4 regions of the Mesobacillus sp. MER 48 genome follow, and region 4 is predicted to be linked to each of the others. Evidence: riboswitches for the same ligand, from Rfam matches in the RefSeq annotation. Region 4 holds a riboswitch; each other region holds the start of a gene.
What was found. Region 4 has a riboswitch for S-adenosylmethionine ahead of M3593_RS15205 (trans-sulfuration enzyme family protein). Riboswitches for the same ligand answer to the same signal wherever they lie in the genome.
Positions count from the first base shown of each region.

Region 1 (3,136 bases), 230 kb from region 4:
GTGTCTGTCTTGTTTCTCTTAACTGGAAAAAATCGCACAGAATTTCTAGTTCGCTATAAAAATTAGAATCTCGCTATATAACTGAAAAACTCGCTATATAATCGGAAAACTCGCTATATAATCGATAAAGTCGCTATATAATTGGAAAACTCGCTATATAATCGAAAAAGTCGCTATATAATTGGAAAACTCGCTATATAATCGAAAAAGTCGCTAAAAAAGTCGTTATAAAACTTATCAGACAACCCTTTCAATGGTTATTTCTTATAGTGATCCTTCAATTTTTTCATCCAATCTTCTAAAAATGCATCCGATTTGCCCCATTCGTCGATGATTTCTGCGAGGTTGGCCATGTTAACTGAATTTTTTGACTGCTGAAGCTCTTCCTGTGATATCAGTGAGGCTTCAAGGTCATAAGCTGCAGGTGTTTCTTCGCCAGCCAGCTTTTTCGCCAGCAATCTCATATTCACCTCACCAATCAGCTTCGGATCAACGGCTGCTGTGTATTTCCATGGGCTGCCTTCTCCCTGGATTTCCTGAAGGTCAGCATTGGAAACATCAATTCCGTAAATCTTGATTTCATCGCGGCCAGCTTCCTTAATGGCACGAGCTGCGCCAATCGCAAATGCATCCCATGTCGCGAAAATTGAGTCAATTTCCCCTTTTGGATGTTTGTTTAACATCGCTGCAACTGCATTCTGCGTTTGTACACTTGTATCGGCTGCGGCAACTCCAAATCTCTCAACCTCTTTGATTCCAGGGTTTGCCTTCAGCGTTTCCTGGTAAACTTTATTTCTTCTGACCATCGGCGGGAAGCCATCGACCCAAAGGTAAACGATATTCGCTTCACCATTTTGGTCCTTCACAAGCTGGTCGAGTGCCTGGGTTGCCAGTGCTTCGTCATCCTGGGAAGTAAGTGTGACTCCTTCAACCTGCGCCAGATCGGGATTTGAATCGAATGTCACGACACTTTTGCCCTTATCCGTCAATTTTTTCACATCATTAACCGTTGCGGCATCATCTCCGTGGGAAATGATGAATCCATCATAGTCCTGCTGCAGCCCCTGGTTGATGGCGTCATGGAATTTTGCTGTATCTCCGTTAGCGGTGAAAACGTCCACCTTGAAGCCAAGCGCCTCCCCTTCTGCCTTCGCTCCGGCTAAAAACTGCGCAGTATGATCATCTCCGCCAATCTTGCGGATGACTTTGATTTTGACTTCCTCACCTTTTGCAAAACGCTCCGGAACTCCCTCAATAGGACCGCTTGCCGTCTTCGTTTCTCCACCGCCGCAGCCCGTCAGCAGCAATGCTGAAGCCACCGCCGTTAAAAACACCTTTTTAAATCCAACTCTTTTCATCTGCATTTCCCCCTTAATGTGTCTGCTCAGCTAACCCAAATAAAAAAACCTCTCCAGAAAAGAGAGGTTTCGAACGCAAAATGATGAAAAGGTCAGATTCCTCTCTTATCTTCCAAAACATATCGTTTTGCAGGATTTAGCACCAATTCCTGATGGAACGGTTGCCGGGCGTCATAGGGCCAGTCCCTCTGCCACTCTTGATAAGAGAATTTCGTTATTAAATTAATCTGGCAAATTGATAAACTTTACTTTAAACTCCTGTAATCATATTGTCAATACTATTATGAAAATTAAATTTATATTCCTAGAAAAGCGTCTCAAAAAAAAGAAGACCCCCAAATCCGGGAATCTTCTTTTCAAAATCAACCTCTGCCCGCTGCGGTCATCCATTCAGACTGACGAAGTTTCACTTCATAAAGCGTCAATGGATCGCGGTACAATTCCGGGTTGACTCTCAATTTTTCCAATTCATTTTTACCGTGTTCGATTTCGTTCTTAGCTTCTTCTACAGATTCTTCTAGAACAATGAAAGGCTGTTTGAAGAACAAGTTCACATCGCGTTCAATCGATTTCTCGAAGATCTCGAATTGCTGCAGGAATTTCTTGGCGATGGTTACGCCAATTTCATAATAATCCTCTGTCTCCAGATAGGATTTATACCTGTTATAAAGCATCGTATTGTTTTGCGGCAGCACGCCAAGCAGCTTTCCTGCGCTTTTCAGGAAAAAGGCTTGAGGGGTCGAACGATTCATGATGTTAGCCTTCTCATAGTGTACCCCATTCGTCATTCGATCCCCGTCACGGCGCCAGTCATCGAGTACCCTGAAGTCACAGTCAAGGCTGATCCGTTCTTCTCCGTACATCGAGTTAAATCCCTCTGCCATTTCGTCCAGATAATTCTGGCTCTGGTCAAACTCATCTTTCGAAAATTGGATCCAGTCATTCAAATCGGAATGGAACTTTGGCAATACTGTTTTTTCCAGATATTCTTCGATTCGCTTGTTCATTTCCTGGTCCATTTCCGAATGGATTTTACCAAAATCACTATCCTCCGTCACCAAGTCAGAGCAGCTGCGCAGCAATTCTGGAACCTTCTCGATGATTTCCGCACGCGTTTCATCCTTGATTTTACGGAATGACTTCTGGATAGAGCGTGACTTTTCCTCTTCAATATCGCCTAACTGATTGATGGCACCATTCAGCTTGCTGACCATTTCTTCATTCCAACTGATGGACTCCATATGGTTATTTTCAATTTCAACCCGCTTATCGAGCAAATACGTGATCGCTCGTCTGACAAAGAACTGCAGTTTCGCAGTGCGTTCCTGGTCAAGGTCGACTGCGTTTCTAGTTGTTTTAATAAAATTGGAGAAATCCTTCAGCTGCTGGGCATTATCGTAATTGGATGAGAAGGCGAACATTTTTGCATCCGGATAGTATTGGCTGACCTCTGCCCATGTCTGGTCGAAAACTTCCGTCGCTTCCTGCTGTCCGTATATCACATCAATCTTATTCAACAGGAAGTGAATGTTCAGATCCGGGAAAAACTCTGATATTTTCCCGAGTATATCCCTTTCTTTTTCCGTAAAAGGATCACTCGCATTAAGAACGAACAGCAGACTATCGGCAAATCTCAAGTAATTATAGAGCGGATGCCTATCATAGTTATTTCGGTTGACCCCCGGAGTATCAATCAACGCCAGGTCATGATCGCGCAGGAATGGGAAGTCTGCCTTGAAATCAATGATGGTTTCATTCTTATGATTCTTGCGGCTGAC
Region 1 is NZ_JAMAUR010000004.1:306,830-309,965, reverse strand. Features, by position in the region: gene M3593_RS16330 (sugar ABC transporter substrate-binding protein) at 258-1,358, opposite strand; SAM riboswitch class I at 1,461-1,565, opposite strand; gene M3593_RS16325 (dynamin family protein) at 1,721-3,136, opposite strand, start outside.
Region 1: another riboswitch for S-adenosylmethionine. It lies ahead of M3593_RS16330 (sugar ABC transporter substrate-binding protein); the one in region 4 lies ahead of M3593_RS15205 (trans-sulfuration enzyme family protein).

Region 2 (3,136 bases), on a different contig from region 4:
TGGTCGATATATCCGGAAATTTAGTCGAAATAATCTAAAAAGTGTTCGAAAAAATGAAAAAATCGCCAAAATAATGAGTTGAGCAGTAAATCAGTGCATATAAAATGGCGGAAATTATGATAAATGATTCCCGACGGTGATATGATCCCTTTAATTTACATGCAGTTTCCAATATATGAGTCTATAATAAAATAAAAGAAATAAGAATTATAGAAAGAGACTGCATAGGGCTAAAAACAGAAGAGAAGGTGAAGTGTTGAAACAAAAAGATTTATTCCTGGCATTTTTCCGCGTGGGAATCCTTGGCTATGGCGGCGGGCCGTCATCGATTCCGCTCGTACATAAGGAAGTGGTAGATAAGTATAAATGGATGGACTCTGATGAGTTCGGTGATATTCTGGCTTTGGGAAATGCGCTCCCCGGTCCGATCGCGACGAAAATGGCAGGGTATATCGGTTATCGAGTGGGCGGGACCCTGGGCATGGTCAATGCCCTGGCCGCAACGATGATTCCGACAATTATCCTGATGATTATCCTGCTTACGACTCTGAACTCATACAAGGATCAGCCGTGGGTAAAAGGAATGGCAGATGCTGTTGTACCGGTTGTTGCCGTCATGCTCGCTGTCCTGACATGGGACTTCATTAAGAAATCGGGTAAATCGAAGCTTGGCTGGGCCTGGACAGCTATTGCGCTGATTGCCAGCCTGGTGCTCCTCCAGATCTTGAATATACATCCGGCAATCTTGATTTTCATTTTGCTGCTTGGCGCTTTAATAAAAAAAGACTCTTCTCCAATTGAAAAGAAACAAATGGGAGGGGAGCAGAAATGATTTATTTCCAAATATTTTTGGCCTTTTTCATTCCTGGTATTTTAGGCTATGGCGGAGGGCCGGCCTCCATCCCGTTGATTGAAAATGAAGTCGTCGACCGATACTATTGGATGACGGTCAATGAATTCAGTGAAGTACTGGCGATGGGCAATGCACTCCCTGGACCAATCGCGACCAAGATGGCCGGGTATATCGGCTATTCAGAAGGCGGAATCCTCGGTGCCATTGTCGGTGTGTTTGCAGCCGTGGCACCATCGCTGGTTCTGATGATCGGTCTGCTAGGACTGTTGATGAAATTCAAGGATTCTCCTCGTGTCAAAAGGCTGACAATCGTCGTCCGGCCAGTCATTGCGGTGCTCCTGGGAGTCATGACCTATGATTTCTTTTTTTCTTCCTATGAAGGAGTAGGATTGACACAGACCATCCTGATTGGCGGCATCAGCTTCGTCCTGATGGAAAAACTGAAGGTACACCCGGCGTATGTCATAGCCGGTGCCCTCGTCTATGGTGCCCTTGTTTTAGCGTAAACAAGGGTTTTTCTTTTTGAAAATAAATTCTCTTACAGCCCCAATGATGTAAGCGATTACAACCTGAAAAAGACTAAAAAACTCTGTTGACAAATATTTCAGAGAGTTTTAATATTTCAATTATCAAAATGAATTTAATAAGTTACTTATCAAGAGAGACTGAGGGATTAGGCCCGATGACGTCCGGCAACCTCCTTTATGGAAAGGTGCCACTTCCTACAGAATGGTTTCATTCTGAAAGATAAGTCGTATAGATATTTACGATGCCTCTTTCTTTGAATGAAAGAGGCTTTTTTTATTGAGTGAAAATGGGGGTGCAAAAATGATTGAAGTGAAGAATCTGGTCAAGGTATATGACACGAAAAAGGGATCGGTGACAGGCGTTGACGATGTTTCGTTAAAAGTAGAAAAGGGCGAAATTTACGGGATTGTCGGATACAGCGGCGCAGGCAAAAGTTCTTTGCTGAGATGCCTGAACCTCCTGGAGAAGCCGACATCGGGAGAGGTTTTTATTGAGGGAGTGGAGCTAACCTCTTTAAGTAAGGGCGAGCTAAGGAAAGCCCGTTTGAAAATAGGGATGATTTTTCAGCATTTCCATCTTGTAAGTGCAAAGACAGTCAGCGAAAACATCGCTTTTGCGCTAAAAGCTGCCGGCACTCCGAAAACAGAGATAAATGAGAGAGTGCTAGAGCTTTTACATATGGTGGGCCTTTCCGACAAGAAAGACGTCTATCCTGCACAGCTGTCCGGCGGCCAAAAACAGCGTGTTGGCATAGCCAGGGCGCTGGCGAATAATCCATCCGTCCTTCTATGTGATGAAGCAACCTCCGCTCTTGACCCAAGCACGACACGCTCTATTTTATCTTTACTTAAAAAGATTAATAGAGAGTTAGGAATCACAATCGTGCTTATAACGCATGAAATGGAAGTGGTCAAGACGATTTGTGACCGAATGGCTGTGATGCAAGATGGAAAAATCATTGAAGAGGGAAATGTCTACGATGTTTTTGCCAATCCACAGGAGCCGCTGACAAAGGATTTCGTCAACTCCATCCTACAATTCGAATTGCCGGAAAGACTGATGAAGGAGCGGGAAGGCAAATTGATCAAGATTTATTTCCAGGGCGAGATTGCCGAGCAGGGGGTCATCTCGGATGTATTCCAGAAATTCAAGGTGAGGGGAAACATCCTTCACGGCAAAATCGAGTATATTCAGGAAATCCCACTAGGAATTTTCATTATGGAAGTTTCGGGCGAGACACTTGAAATCGACCGGGCCATTGAATACATCGCAGCAAGGACAAGAAATCTGGAGGTGATTGAAGATGCTGCTTGATAACCTGGTCGCACTGCTGCCGGAACTGAATAAAGCATTCTTTGAAACAATTTATATGGTCGGCATCTCCATCCTTGTCTCGATCATTGTTGGGCTGCCAACAGGGGTTCTTCTTTTTGTCACCGATAAAGGCCTGTTCCTGGAAAATCAGCTATTTAAAACCATTGCCGGTTTTATCGTCAATATGATCCGCTCGGTTCCGTTCATCATCCTGTTGATCGCACTGCTGCCGCTGGCGAATTTAATCGCCGGCACGACAATCGGGCCGACTGCGGCATCTGTTTCATTATCTGTCGCGGCGATTCCGTTCTTTGCGAGAATCGTAGAGCAAAGCTTGCGCGAAATTGATAAAGGGGTCATCGAGGCAGCGGTGGCCACCGGAGCTACTCCGTGGATGATCATCAAGGATGTGCTCATTCCAGAGGCTAAACCGGGAATCGT
Region 2 is NZ_JAMAUR010000006.1:66,684-69,819, forward strand. Features, by position in the region: gene M3593_RS18485 (chromate transporter) at 257-832, shown strand; gene M3593_RS18490 (chromate transporter) at 829-1,359, shown strand; SAM riboswitch class I at 1,503-1,607, shown strand; gene M3593_RS18495 (methionine ABC transporter ATP-binding protein) at 1,682-2,695, shown strand; gene M3593_RS18500 (methionine ABC transporter permease) at 2,685-3,136, shown strand, end outside.
Region 2: another riboswitch for S-adenosylmethionine. It lies ahead of M3593_RS18495 (methionine ABC transporter ATP-binding protein); the one in region 4 lies ahead of M3593_RS15205 (trans-sulfuration enzyme family protein).

Region 3 (3,136 bases), on a different contig from region 4:
CCATGCTTGTTCAGCTCAAGGTATTGCTTCACTTTGCTGACTTCCAGTTCCAGAGCCCTTGATCCGTTGTACACCTTCCGGCCATGTCCCTCCAGCCAGGCTATTACCTGAGCCGAATATTCAGGTGCGAACCGATGTCCTCTTGTATGGGAAGAAGCACTCATTCTGCTGTAAAAAATCCCCTCTGGCGGCTTCTTTGAAAAATCAAGCAGCCCTTCGTCCAGATGCCACTCTTCAAAAGGTACTCCCAGCTCCTCCAGGCGTTTTGTTAAATGGACAGTCCATTCACTGTTTTCATGGATGATATAAACTTTACTCATGATCTTCATCTCCTTAAGTTTATTTATCTATCAAACTGTCAGCTGCTTTCTTTTTACCTCCACAAGCGGCATGACCTGTTTCGCGAATCTCTCCATCTCTTCCAGCTGTGGCGAGAATTGCAGCAGAAGCAATCCCAAGCCTGCTTCTTCATACTGTAAAATCCGCTCGGCAATTTGGTCAGGTGTACCTACCAGATTAGGACGCAATCCTCGGTTAGACACCGAATAATCCTGAAGCTGGATTTGCTGCTCCAGCTGTGATTTGCTGGTGAAGTCCTTGAACCCAGCATAGGCACTGGATTCTTTTACAGAAGTGATCCGTTCCAATTCTGCGAATGCTTCTTGCTCAGTGTCCCGGCAAATTACGTATGCTGCCATTCCAAACTCAGACAGTTCAGGATTTAAAGTAGCTTCCCTGCGATTTTTCATATCTTTAATTTTCTGTTCAATTTCTTCCGCCGTTCCGCCGTGCATAACATAAGCATCACATTTCTCGACAATGGTTTGTTTTCCCTTCGGACTTTCGCCGCCCGCATATAAAATTGGATTCGGACGCTGAACTGGTTTAGGGAACAACTTCGTATCCTTCAGCTGATAGAACTTGCCTTCATATGAAAAGCTTTCTTCACCCCATAGCCCCTTCAATACGTCGATGAATTCATGTGTACGATCATAGCGCTCGTCATGCTCTGTAAAAATACCGCCGTACTGGCGTGCTTCTTCCTCCCACCATGCTGAAACCACATTCAGAGTAAAGCGCCCATTGCTGATCTGATCGATGTTTGCTGCCATTTTTGCCGTAACCGCTGGGTTGTGGAATCCTGGCCTCACCGCTGACATGATTTCGATTTTTTCTGTTACTGTAGCCAATGCGGCAGCGGTTGTCCACGCTTCAAGTGAATCATGCTCAGGACCTTTTATATCATTCAAATAAAGTTCGGCAATTAAAGTAGTTGAGTAACCCCATTTTTCTGCTGACTGAATCACTCTCTTTGCATAATCAAAAGTTGGTGGCATTTGTTCATCCTCAACATTTCTTAACCACCCGCCAAAAATCGGCAGCCAAAATCCATACTTCATTCTTCTCTCTCCTCTGCTCAAATCATAATCTCAACTTTACCAACCTGTTAAGTCGGTATTAAAAACAAAAACATGGAGACCATATAGTCTCCCCTAAAACAAAAAGCTCCCTTCATAAAGAAGAGAGCCGTTTTATACTCTCTTCTCATCTTTCAGACAAAATTGTCCGCAGGAATTGGCACAGTATTCGTTCAGAACCTGTTGCCGAGGTTTCGCAGGGCCTATCCCTCCACCTCTCTTGATAAGAAGATATCTGTATTAATTTTTAGTTCGTTAAAGTGATAATATTCTAAATTCAGCCAAAAGTCAATTCGTTTACCGAAGTAAATTTTTAGCTTCCTACCGGAAAACCTAGCAAAAACTTATTCACCCTCTGTGCAGCTTCCTGCAGTCTTTCGGGAGGCTGAACCATGGCAATCCTGACATAGCCTTCTCCCTGCTGTCCAAAGGCGTCACCTGGAACCACAACAATCCCTTCCTCTTCAATCAACTTGAAGGCAAATTCACGAGACTTCCATCCATCCGGAATTTTAGCCCAGACAAACATCGTTGCTGGAGAATTGGCCACCTGCCAGCCGCTATTTCGGAACCCTGCCACCAACGCATCCCGCCTTGCTTGGTACTGTTTCAACTGATCCTCAAGAAAAGAAAAATCAGAAGTCAGTGCAGCAATGGCTGCTTTTTGAATTGGATAAAAAACTCCATAATCGATATGTGATTTAAAGGAAGCCAGTAAGTTTATAACCTCCGAATTTCCCGCCACATAGCCAATTCTGCAGCCAGCCATATTAAACGTTTTTGAAAGCGAATTGAACTCTATGCCAACTTCCTTTGCCCCTGGAACAGACAGGAAACTGATTTGTGGATTTCCGTCATAGATCAATTCAGAATATGCGAAATCATGGACGACTAATATATTATGTACACTGGCAAATTCAACTACTTCTTCAAAGAAGTTTCTATCTGCAAGTGCTGTTACAGGATTTCCAGGATAGCTTAAAATCATCATTTTCGTTTTTCGCAAAACTTCATCTGGAATTTCATTTAGCACGGGCAGGAATTTATTCTCCTCCAACAGCGGCATAGGATAAATTTCCCCTCCAGCAATCGTTACGCTAGCTTCGTAGATTGGATACCCTGGATCTGGGACCAGTACATAATCACCCGGGTCAACTATGGCAGTCGCCAAATGCGCAAGTCCATCCTGTGAACCCATCAACTGCAATACTTCTGTTTTTTCATCAAGCTCGACAGAATACCGCTGGCTGTAAAAATATTTTACTGCTTCATTAAACTCGGCGATGCCCTTTAATGTGTAACCATATTTACCGGGATCCATTGAATATTTCGCCAGTGTTTCCATCACAAATGTTGGCGGCTGGAAATCCGGACTCCCAATGCTTAAGTCTATGACATCCTTGCCATTCATCAATGCCATATGCTTCTTGTCTACTACTTCCTGAAAAATGCTCGAAGTCATCTTTCTGATCTTTTCTGATCCGTAAATATTCATGGACATTCCCCTTTACTGTTCAATGATTCATGATGTTTTCATGGAAGCTGATTCCTCTGAATTTTTTAAATATAAAATCGATTATAGCAGTTTCACTTTATCAGTTCTAGAAAAAAATGAAAAATGAGCTGCATTGCAGCTCACAGAATAAGTTCCATTTTAGAATAAAAGGTGTGCGATCGGCGCTACAATGATAAGTGTAAGGATTGTTCTCTGAATCCAA
Region 3 is NZ_JAMAUR010000002.1:757,199-760,334, reverse strand. Features, by position in the region: gene M3593_RS10090 (ATP-grasp domain-containing protein) at 1-320, opposite strand, end outside; gene M3593_RS10085 (LLM class flavin-dependent oxidoreductase) at 351-1,400, opposite strand; SAM riboswitch class I at 1,543-1,648, opposite strand; gene M3593_RS10080 (LL-diaminopimelate aminotransferase) at 1,732-2,913, opposite strand; gene M3593_RS10075 (YjiH family protein) at 3,073-3,136, opposite strand, start outside.
Region 3: another riboswitch for S-adenosylmethionine. It lies ahead of M3593_RS10085 (LLM class flavin-dependent oxidoreductase); the one in region 4 lies ahead of M3593_RS15205 (trans-sulfuration enzyme family protein).

Region 4 (3,136 bases):
TACGGATAAAATAATGACACCGTACAGCGTCCGAAGCGTGAATTTCATGCCCATTCTCTTATATCCGATATAAAGGAAAGGCAGATTGAACAGGATCAGGAAAATACTCATCGAGACGTTGGTCAATTCCGCTGCAATAATCGAAAGGCCGATGACACCTCCGTCAAGGATGGCGTTGGGGACGAGGAACATATCAAGCCCGAATGCAGCGATAATCGCCCCGATTGTAATTGTCACAAGCTGTGTGACCTCTTTTATGACTCTTTTTTTCTTTGTTGCTGCCACTAAATATCAAACCCTTTTCTATAAAAATCTACTTTCTAATTGCATTGTATGTACTATACTTATTGTATCAAACTTAAAAGTCATCTGGAAATTCAACATTATATATCCATGATTAGTAAATGCGTGTTTTGGGGTAATGAGTAGGGAAGTGATTCGAAACAACGGAGGGACCATTTTGGCTAACGAAATTCAGGTTAAACATAGATCCAATAAGCAACAGACAACGTCGAAAAAAAGGAAAAATCAACACAATAGAAACAAGAATAAGAAAACCGGCAACAATTCATATCTTCGAACCAATCCAAGACCGGCAGTTGACGATAACCGCCTCAAGCGTGCCGAAGAGAACGTTGACGATCTGCCGAAAAAAGATTCCAGCAAAATAACAAAGCAGGATAGAAGCAAAGTAATCGATCAGAATAATGGTAAACCATCAAAAAAGAGAAACAGCAAAATAACGACTCAAGATAACACTAAAACAACAAAACAGAACAACGGCAAAGCAACTACCCAAGATAACGCTAAAACAACAAAACAGAACAACGGTAAAGCAACAACTCAAGAAAACGGTAAAACAACGGATCAAAACAACAGCAAAAAGACAAACAAAAGTAACGTAAAAACAACGAATCAGAACAGCACAAAAGCCATAAATCAAATCAGTGACAAAGCAAAAAACCAAAACACAGGCATTGAAAAATCGCAAAAAGCTTCTGCTTCTCAGGCGTCTTCAGAAAATCAAGAGGTAAAGCATAAAGAACAATCCGGCAAGTTTGAAACGGCTTTTAACCGGATCCATAAAGCGCTGAAGGAAATGGTGAAGGGGACGGACAGCGATGCGTTTGTCGAGCTGCTGTACTCTGGCTATAAGAATCATTCATTGGTCCGCAAGTATAAAAGTGAACTGCATCAGTTTGCCAAGCTGCGGAATGCGATTGTCCACGAACGGGTGAATGCGGATTATTATATTGCCGAGCCGCATATCGAGGTAGTCGAGCGGATTGAGGAAATCGCGAAGGAGTTCGAGAAGCCGCAGACGGCATTATCAATCGCGACCAGTCCCGTGTTTTATTATTATGAGGATGCTTATCTAAAAGATGTGCTTAAGGTCATCAACAAGTTTGATTTTACGAGATTCCCGGTCTATGACAAGGATGATAAATATGTTGCACTGCTGACTTCAACAGAGATCATCCAGTGGATGGCGAAGCATTTTTCCGACAGTGTCGTTCACTTTGAAGATGTGCGGGTGAAAGAATTGCTGACCAAGGGGAAAAATTATTTCGTGACGTTTGTGGATGAGGAAGCATCTTTATACCATATTGAGGAATTATTCGAGCGTTACCACACGAGGGGCAAGAAGCTCCAGGCGGTCATTATCACGGAAACAGGCGACCGCCACGGAAAGCCAATCGGTGTCATCACACCATGGGATTTGCTTGACAGTGATCCAGAAGATTGACTTCACAAATCTTTAGAAAATCGTTCATTGACGAATTTACAGCGATATTGATATACTTCTGCTAATATTAATGATTTTAAATCAATAACTCTTATCCAGAGCGGCGGAGGGACAGGCCCTGCGAAGCCCGGCAACCTTCTTTTTTCATTGAAAGGTGCTAATTCCTGAAGAACGATTTCTGAAGATAAGAGAGGCTTAGCAATTGGAACCTCTCCTTATTTGGAGAGGTTTTTATATTTTTTAAAAGCAGGTGGATGAAATGACGAACAACAGATTTGAAACGGAAGTGCTTCACTCTGTACATACTAAGCAGCAGGGTATTAAAAGCAAGGCAACACCGATTTACCAGACTTCAGCTTTTACCTTCAATGATCTTGATGAATTGGAGGGTTTTTATCAGGGTGAGGGCAATTATTTGTACTCCAGGGTCGGCAATCCGAATACGGATGAACTCGGGCAAGCGGTAGCGGCTCTTGAGCATGCAGAGGATGGTGTGGCGGCTTCATCTGGATTGGCTGCAATTTTGGCAGGTGTCCTGGCAGTTGTGAAGAGTGGGGACCATATTGTTGCGGCGGACGATGTGTATGGAGGTAGCTTCCATATGCTAAAAGCAGAGCTTGAGCGCTTCGGGATTGAAACAACGTTCGTGCCGTTCTCGGATTTGGGCAATGTCACAAACGCCATCAAGCATAATACAAAGCTTCTATACACAGAGTCGATCACGAATCCGCTGCTTCGCGTTGAAAAGCTGGATGAAGTCATCGAGCTGGCAAAGATTAAAAAACTCGTTGTATTAGTTGATAATACGTTTGCCACTCCGCTCCATGTGCGTCCATATGAAGGCGGTGCCGATCTGGTTGTCCACAGTGCGACAAAATATATTGGCGGGCATAGCGATGTCACTTCAGGCGTCATTGTTGGCAGGAAAGAACTGATTGCCGAAGCACGCGCGAGAATCGTCAACCTTGGGGCGAATCTGAGTCCATTTGAAGCGTGGCTGACCTGCAGAGGCTTGAAGACGCTTGCCTTGAGAATGAAAGCACAATCGGAGAATGCCAGATTGCTTGCCGAAAGTCTTCGGGAAAATAAGAATATCGCAAAGGTATACTATCCATTCGCAGAAGCTGAACAAGGATTTGGGGCTATCGTATCAATTGAGCTGGCGGAGCATGTGGATCCTGCCCAGTTTTTCAAATCGCTTGGCTGGGTAAAAATCGTTCCGACACTTGCGGGCGTCGAAACCACCGTCTCCCATCCGCTGAAAACCTCCCATCGCGCACTCCCTCCTGAGGCGCAGGAAGAACTTGGCATCACTTATCGTCTGGTGAGGATTTCGGTCGGAATTGAGCACGGAGAGGATATCGTTTCACAATTTGAAGCTGCGCTGGC
Region 4 is NZ_JAMAUR010000004.1:79,576-82,711, forward strand. Features, by position in the region: gene M3593_RS15195 (YitT family protein) at 1-285, opposite strand, end outside; gene M3593_RS15200 (CBS domain-containing protein) at 461-1,747, shown strand; SAM riboswitch class I at 1,836-1,938, shown strand; gene M3593_RS15205 (trans-sulfuration enzyme family protein) at 2,007-3,136, shown strand, end outside.